Regions from separate parts of the Paenarthrobacter sp. NEAU-H11 genome, predicted to be linked through region 2. Evidence: predicted binding sites of a transcription regulator. Region 2 holds the regulator's gene; the other holds the start of a gene.

Region 1 (4,173 bases), on a different contig from region 2:
GCCCGGGAACACGCGGTAGTGGCGGCTCCAGGACAGGACGTCCATGGAGAGCTTGGGGGCGTCCGCCAGCTGGACAAAAAAGATCTTCTCCGCGTTGATCTTCTCGATGGGCGCGGTGTCCCAGTCGCGGGAGAGGATGTGGAAGGAGTCAAGGCACGTGCCGAAGTTGGGGTGGTTCACCATCTCCACCAGGCGGTAGGCGTGCTCGTAGTCATTGACGTACTTGCCCCAGGCCAGGGCCTCGTAGGCGACCCTGATGCCGTGCTCCCCTGCCAGCTCCGCGAGTTCGGAGAGCTGGGAGGCGCGGAGGTCGTCGTCGTCGATGGTGGCCGTGGCAACGTTGGAGCAGACCAGGATGGTGTCCATGCCCAGCCGGCCCATGAGCCTGAACTTCGCTTCAGCACGCCGAAGGTTGGCCTTCAGCAGGTCCGGCGTGACGCCGTCGAAATCCCGGAACGGCTGGTAGAGGTCCAGTCCCAGGCCGAGGTCTGCGGCCATCTTCCGCACGTCCTCGGGGCTCAGCGGCGAAGTGACCAGGTCCTGTTCGAAGATCTCGATGCCGTCGAAGCCCGCGATGGCGCAGGCCTGCATCTTTTCCTTCAGCGTGCCGGAGAGGCAGACGGTGGCAATTCCGGTGCGCATCAGGCAGCCACCTCCTCTGCGGCCACAAGTTCCAGGAAGTGGCTGCGCATGCGGTCCGGGTCCGCTTCGAGGCCGGTAAAGATGCGGAAGGCGTCGGCGGCCTGGCCCACGGCCATGCGGCCGCCGTCCAGCACGTCGCAGCCCTTGGCGCGGGCGCCGCGGACAAGTTCGGTCTCGATGGGCCGGTAGACGATGTCCGCCACCCAGTGCCGGGGCTCCAGCAGGTCCAGGTCGAGGGGAACGCCGGGGTGGGCGGCCATGCCCACGGGCGTGCAGTGCACCAGGCCGTCGGCCAAAGGCATCAGCCGCGGCAGCTCCGTCGTCGTCCGTGCCGTCACGGTGCTGTCCGGAAAGAAGCCGGCCAGTTCAGCGGCCCGGGCGGCGCCGCGGGCGGCGTCCATGTCCACGAGGTCCAGGTGGCGGACACCGGCGGAGAGCAGGGCGTAGGCGACGGCGGAACCGGCACCGCCGGCACCCAGCTGCACCACGCGGTCCAGCTTTGCGGCAGGGAGGCCGGAAGCCAGTGCGGCGGCAAAGCCGGAAAAGTCGGTGTTGTGGCCGACGAACCGGCCGTCCTCGATCACCACGGTGTTGACGGCGCCCAGCCGGCGGGCGTCCGGAGAAACCTCATCCAGGTGCTGCAGGACCAGCTGCTTGCAGGGGTGGGTGATGTTCAGGCCATTGAAGCCGAGGTTCCGGGCGCTCCTGAGGAGCTCTCCCACGGATTCCCCGGAAAGGCCCAGTTCCAGGAGGTCGATGGGCCGGTAAAGGTAGCGCAGTCCCTGCACATCACCTTCGCGTTCGTGCATGGGCGGGGTGAGTGACGGCATCACGCCGTCGCCGACCAGTCCCACGAGGTAGGACTCAGTTCGATTACTCATCCGTGCAGCTCCTTTGATACGGCACCGGGCGGCCGGCGTTGCCCTCGGGCACACGCAGCCAGCAGGTGACTGGAATAACGATATAACAAATGTTCACTTCTCGCACTCTTGTTCTACATACGAACAGATGGGCCTGAATCTGCGGTATTCGTGCGATGGGGCACGCCCTGGCTCACCGCTGCGGAAGGCGCGCGGCCAGTTCCGCCGCGGCCTCCTGCAGCAGGGGAACGTGCGCCTCCAGGCCTTCAAGGCTCAGGCGGAAGACAGGAACGGCAGTGGCCAGCGAGGCGAACGCGTGGCCCTGGGAGTTGAGGAGCGGGACCGCGACGGCGCGCATGCCGGCCTCGTTCTCCTCATCCATCACCGCATACCCCTGGGCCCGGACCTTCTCGATTTCGGCGCGGAAGGCGTCGCGGTCCGTAATGGACTTTTCCGTCAACCGCTCCAGCGGAAGCTCCGCCAACAGCTTTTCCCGCTCGGCATCCTCCGCGAAGGCCACCAGGGCCTTGCCGACGGCGGTAGTGGAGAGGGAGCCCAGGTGTCCGGGGTCGCTGGTCACCCTGAACATCTGCGGGCCGTCCACCTTGTTCACCGTCAGGTGGTGGTGGCCGTCCCGGACACTCAGGATGGTTGCCTCACCCGTTTGCTCGGTCACCCGGCGCAAAACCGGCATGGCCGTTCCTGCGAAGCCGTGGTGGTTCGAGACCCGCTGGCCCAGCTGGAAGATCCTCAGGCCCAGGTGGTACCGGCGCCCGTCCGGTTCATAATCAACGAACCCGTCCCGCGTCAGCGATCCCAGCAGGCGGTAAGTGGTGCTGAAGGGCAGGTCCGCACGGCGGGAGATTTCCGCGGCACTCGCGCCGCGGGGCTCGTCTCCCAGGAGGACCAGGAGGCCCAGGGCCTTGCCCACCATGTCCGTACGGTCCGCCTTGGCCGCCTTGGCGTCCGCTTTGATGTCGACAGCTGCATCGTCGTCAGCTGTGGTTTGATTCACACTCATACCTCGATGTTGCCACATAGTGAGAGCTATTTCTAGATGATGATTATTTTCTTGACAAGTGACTCCACTCACAGCCATCATTGCTGTATCGCACAAGTAGCTCCCACCATGTGGCTACTGTTCGGGTTTTCCCAACCGTCCAGCCGTGCCGGGCCAAGCCCCTACCCCAGGCCACGCCGGCTGCGAGCCCCCTGATCCATCCGCGACAAAGTCGTCACATCTAAGGAACTCCATGAGCCAGTTACTTCCGTCCACTGAGCCAGGCATCGCCGCCCCGGCCGGGACGCCGAAGAAGGCAGCCCTCGCCAGCTTCCTGGGCAGCGCCGTCGAATACTACGACTTCTTCATCTTCGGTTCCGCCGCAGCCCTGATCTTCCCCACGGTCTTCTTCCCCAATGCTGACGCGAACGCGGCCATCATGTCCTTCGCCACCTTCGGCTTCGCCTACGTGGCGCGGCCGGTTGGCGCCGTCATCCTGGGCCACTTCGGCGACAGGGTGGGCCGCCGGAAGGTCCTGATGTTCACCCTCCTGCTGATGGGTGCCTCCACCTTCCTGATCGGCTGCCTTCCGGACTTCAACACCGTTGGCTGGTGGGCTCCGGCCCTGCTGGTCCTGGCCCGGCTTTGCCAGGGCCTCTCCGCCGCCGGCGAGCAGGCAGGCGCCTCCTCCATGACGCTGGAGCACGCCCCGGACAACCGCCGCTCCTTCTTCACCTCCTGGACCCTCACCGGTACCCAGGGCGGCCAGATCCTCGCTGCCCTCGTCTTCATCCCCGTGCTCGCCCTTCCGGACGAGATCAAGTACGGCATCGGCTGGCGCATCCCGTTCTGGCTGAGTGCCGTGGTGGTTGTTGTTGCCTTCTTCATCCGGCGCACCCTGCACGAGCCGCCGGCCTTCGAGGAAGCACAGAAGTCCGCGCAGATCTCCAAGCTCCCTGTCGCCGACCTCCTCAAGGGCCACTGGCGCGACGTCCTCCGCGTCATCTGCTGCGCCTTCATCGCCGCCGTCTCCACCGTGTTCGGCACCCTCGCCATCAGCTACGCCAAGACGGTTGCCGGCGTGGACGGCACCACCACGCTGTGGCTCGTCGTCGGCGCCAACCTGGTGGCACTGGGCACCCAGCCGCTCTTCGGCATGCTCGCTGACAAGATCGGCCGCAAGCCGGTGTTCATCTACGGTGCCGTGGCCAGTGCCGCGCTGACCCCCGTGTTCCTGCTCAGCCTGGAATCCGGCAGCGTGCCGCTGATGTTCCTGGCAGCCATCGGCTTCTTCTCCTGCGGCTACGCAGCCTCCAACGCCGTCTGGCCGTCCTTCTACGCCGAGATGTTCAGCACCAAGGTGCGCTTCTCCGGCCTGGCCATCGGCACCCAGCTGGGCTTCCTGATGGCAGGCTTCGCCCCGGCGATCGTCGCGGCCATGGGCGGCATCAAGCCCGGCGGGTGGGTCCAGATCAGCATCTTTACCGGCGTCATCTGCTCCGTCGCGGTCATCTCCGCCCTCACGGCCAAGGAATCCTTCAGGACCCCCACCAAGCAGCTCGGCCTGAAGTAACGCACCAGCCCGGTTTCGGGACCGGAAGGCCCGCCATTCCCCGGAATGGCGGGCCTTTACTGGTTATAAGTGGGCTGTTTCGGCAGCAACCTCGCAGC
Region 2 (4,173 bases):
CCTTGAGACGATCAGCCGTTCCCGCCCTGGCAGCAGAGTCAGCGCACTGGGCGTTCCGTCATGCGCGAACTCGTGGTATGCCTCATCGACGATGACAATGGACTGGCTTTCTTCGCCGGCCTCGTAGACGGCTTCCACCACGTCCAGCCCGAGGCCGGTTCCCGTGGGGTTGTTGGGTGAGCACAGGAAGACGATGTTGGGCTGCAGCTCCTTGACCTGCCGCGCCGCCGATTCGGCACTGAGACCGTAATCGCCGGCACGCTCGCCCACAATGTATTCCGTGTCCGTTCCGCTGGCCAGCAGGGGATACATGGAGTACGTGGGAGGGAATCCGAGCGCTGTACGTCCTGGGCCGCCAAAGGCCTGGAGTATCTGCTGAAGGACTTCGTTGGAGCCGTTGGCCGCCCAAAGGTTGGATTCATCCAGCCCGTGCCCCAGGTACTCTGCCAACGCCTTCCGCAGGTCGGTGAATTCCCGGTCCGGGTATCTGTTGAGTCCTGCTGCCGCTTCTGACACCGCTGCGCTAATGGCCGCCCTGACGTCAGCCGGAACCCCGTGGGTGTTTTCATTCACGTTCAGGAGGATTGGAACGTCCAACTGGGGCGCGCCATAGGGCGTAAGCCCGCGGAGGTTGCTGCGAAGGGGAAGCCGGTTCAGGCGCTCTAGCTGGTCATTCACCTGAACAGTTTAGTGCCCGGGCCGGACACCGGAAAATGTGACGGTTTCCTGTTCGCTCCCGGCGTGCCGCGCCCTGCCGCCCGTGGAGAGGCAAAATGCCGGGTCCTAACTTGCGGGCACGAACAATTGCTGGCCGGGGAAGACCGCGCCGGCCGGGAGGTTATTGAGAAGCACGATGTCCGCCACGACGTCCCGCGGATCACGCTCCGGTGCGACACCGGCCGCAATGCCCCACAGTGACTCGCCAGGCTGGACCGTGACTGTGACAGTGGGCGTCGTTGCAAGATCCGTCGCAGACTCCGACGCCTTGGCCGGGGCATTGAAAAAGCCTGCCAGCGAAAGGAGCAGGGCAGCGAGCAGGACCAGCGGAATGCCGATCAGCACGATGCGACCGCGACGGGTCAGGCGAAGGGGCGGAAGAGGCGCAGGCCGTCCGGCCTGCCGATTGTCCGCCTGGGACAGGATTTGCTGCACCGAAAGCAGCTGGTGGCGTGAACCCCGCGAAACAGATGTAGCTGACATGATCTGAGCCCTCCTGGACCGTACTGTGCTGCCCGGACGTCCTCCCCTCCGCCCCCGGCCGGACCTTTTCCGACGTAGTCTTCGAATGACCAGGGCAATGAGTAGAACATATATTCGAACTTTGCTTTCTCTGTTTTAGCACCTATCAACGAACATTGTCGAGACTCGCTAGAACAAATGTTTGAAAAAGCAATGCGGCTGGCCTAGCTTTGAACCAAAGAACAACCACCTGGACAGTCGATCAGCAGGGTCTGACATTTAGGGGCGGGAACTTCCAGGGCATGGCCATGGAGAGGGCCGGCGGAACCGAAAGGCATTGGCGAATATGGCAGCAGCAGCCGCCGGGGGCAGGGCAACCGCGCAACCGAAGAGGACCGCCAAGGGCCTGACTCCACGGCAAAAGAAGATCCTCGAAACCATCCAGCGCTCGGTCAACGAAAACGGGTACCCGCCGTCCATGCGGGAGATCGGCGACACCGTGGGACTGGCGAGCCTTTCGAGCGTGACGCACCAGCTTTCCCAGCTGGAGAAGCTTGGCTACCTCCGCCGCGACCCCAAGCGGCCGCGGGCCATGGAAGTCCTGATGCCGCTGACCCTGGACGGCGGAGCCGCAAAGCCGGCAAGCCAGGCGTCCGCCGTCCGTTCACCCGGTGCAGCGACTGTCACCGAACTGCCCACCGCCCTGGACACGGCGATGGTTCCCCTGGTGGGCCGGATCGCCGCAGGCGGCCCCATCCTTGCCGACCAGCTGGTGGAGGACGTGATGCCGCTCCCCAGGCAACTGGTGGGCCAGGGGGAACTGTTCATGCTTCGGGTAGCCGGGGATTCGATGGTGGATGCAGCCATCTGCGATGGCGACTGGGTTGTGGTCCGCCGCCAGCAGGATGCGGCCAACGGGGATATCGTGGCCGCGCTCCTGGATGACGAAGCCACCGTCAAGACATTCCGCCAGCGCGACGGCCACACGTGGCTGCTCCCGCAGAACACCCAGTACGAGCCCATCCTCGGAGACCACGCCACCATCATGGGCAAGGTTGTGTCGGTACTCCGCTCGCTGTAGCAGGGAAACTCCGTCCGCTACAGCGAGACGGCCTCAGGCGTTTTCCCGGGCCAGCCGCTCCAGGGCGGCAATCGCCGTCTTCCGGTCTGTTGTGGACCAGAAGGGCGGCAGCGCCCCGCGCAGGAACCCTGCATAGCGTTCAGTGGCAAGCCGGGAGTCAAGCACGGCCACCACTCCCCTGTCGCCCGTGGAACGGATCAGCCGGCCTGCCCCCTGGGCGAGCCGGATCGCGGCGTGGGTGGCCGAAACCGACATAAAGCCGTTTCCACCTGCCTGGGCTACTGCCCGTGAGCGCGCCGTCATGAGGGGATCGTCCGGCCGCGGAAACGGGATGCGGTCTATCACCACAAGCCGGCACGAGCCGCCGGGGACGTCCACGCCCTGCCAAAGGGACATGGTCCCGAACAGGCAGGTATCGGGCTCGTCGGCGAACTGCTTTACCAGGCCGGTCATGGTGGAGTCACCCTGGCAGAGGACGGTCATCCCCAGCTTGGGGCGCAGTGCCTCGGCCGCTTCCTCTGCCGCACGCCGGGACGAGAACAAGCACAGCGCCCCGCCACCGGAAGCACGGATCAGGGCTTCCAGTTCGTCCAGTGCTTCCGGGGAAGCACCCCTGCCGGGCTTCGGCAGGTGCCCGGCCACGTAGAGGATGCCCTGCTTTGGGTAGTCGAAGGGTGATCCCACGTCCACGCCTGTCCAGCTCGGGGCGCCGTCACCCACCAGGCCCAGTCCGCCCGCGGCAGGTTCAAACGCGGAACCGATGGCCAGCGTCGCGGAGGTCAGCACCACCGTGTGGCCGGCGAAGAGTCCTTCGCGCAGCCTCCCGGCAACGGACAGCGGCGCGATGTTGATCAACGCAGGAGCGGTCTCGTCCGGCGGGGAGAATCCCTGTGCAGGGTCAAAGGAACTGGCACGGGAAAACCACACCACTTCGCGGTTCTCCCGGGCTGCCAGGAGCCGTTCACAAAGTTCCAGGATGAGCAGCAGCCGCGACCGCGCGAGCTGCCTGCCGCCGTCGGCCGTGGCGCTGCTGTCCCCCTTTGAATCCGAGAGGGCAGCCCGGCAGGCGTCCCGCAGCTGGTCCACGCAGTCCAGCTGTTCATCATTGAGCCCGTTCGGGAGCAGCCCGTTCGGCACGCCTGCCAGGGCAAGCTCCAAGTTGGCGGCTGCGGCGTTCAACGCATCAACGGTGATGGCCGTGTGCTTCCGCGCACCGGCGGCAGCGGCGTGGACCATGGCCACCGAGAGCTGGCCGGAGACCGCCCCGGTAACCCTGTCCTGGAGTTCATGGGCCTCATCCACCACCACCACGTCATATTCAGGCAGGACGGCCAGGCCTTCGAACGCGCTGACGGCGAGCATCGCATGGTTGGTGACCACAACATCCGCTTCAGCAGCGTCCTGGCGCGCCAGTTCGCTGAAGCATTCCGCAGCCATGGGGCACTTCTGGGAGCCCAGGCACTCCATGGACGTCACCGAAACCTGCCGCCAGGCACGGTCCGTGACGCCCGGCAGCAGTTCATCCCGGTCGCCGGTGGCGGTCTTCTCCGCCCACTCCCGCAGCCGCACCACCTCCTTGCCGAGCTGGGACGAGGGGCCGCCCACGGCTGCGGCGAAATGCGGGACGCTGGTGTCCTCGCCCAGGCTGAAAAGCTGGCCTTCGGCCGGCTCCTCGCTGGGGAAGCCGCCTTCCAGCTTGTGCCGGCAAACGTAGTTGGAGCGGCCCTTGACCAGGGCCACTTTGACCGGCCTGTCCAGGGCGGGGGTGATGGCCTTGAGCAGCCGGGGCAGGTCCCTGCCCACAATCTGTGTCTGGAGGGCCAGGGTGGCCGTTGACACCAGGGCGGGCTTGTTGCTCTGCAATGCATGCGCGATGAGGGGTATGAGGTAGGCCAGGGACTTGCCGGTGCCGG

Evidence for each region. The regulator LexA, encoded in region 2, represses DNA repair genes until DNA is damaged. The targets are predictions, from matches to a motif close to TCGAACANNTGTTCGA.
Region 1: a site for LexA is predicted at 1,605-1,620, ahead of ACQ3DC_RS15395 (shikimate dehydrogenase). Genes of this name have one in related genera too.

What each region holds. Positions count from the first base shown of each region.
Region 1 is NZ_JBNZGA010000012.1:91,211-95,383, forward strand. Features, by position in the region: gene ACQ3DC_RS15390 (bifunctional sugar phosphate isomerase/epimerase/4-hydroxyphenylpyruvate dioxygenase family protein) at 1-642, opposite strand, end outside; gene ACQ3DC_RS15395 (shikimate dehydrogenase) at 642-1,523, opposite strand; gene ACQ3DC_RS15400 (IclR family transcriptional regulator) at 1,696-2,523, opposite strand; gene ACQ3DC_RS15405 (MFS transporter) at 2,756-4,075, shown strand.
Region 2 is NZ_JBNZGA010000021.1:27,693-31,865, reverse strand. Features, by position in the region: gene ACQ3DC_RS19395 (histidinol-phosphate transaminase) at 1-678, opposite strand, end outside; gene ACQ3DC_RS19390 (LysM peptidoglycan-binding domain-containing protein) at 784-1,200, opposite strand; gene lexA (transcriptional repressor LexA) at 1,526-2,260, shown strand; gene ACQ3DC_RS19380 (ATP-dependent DNA helicase) at 2,294-4,173, opposite strand, start outside.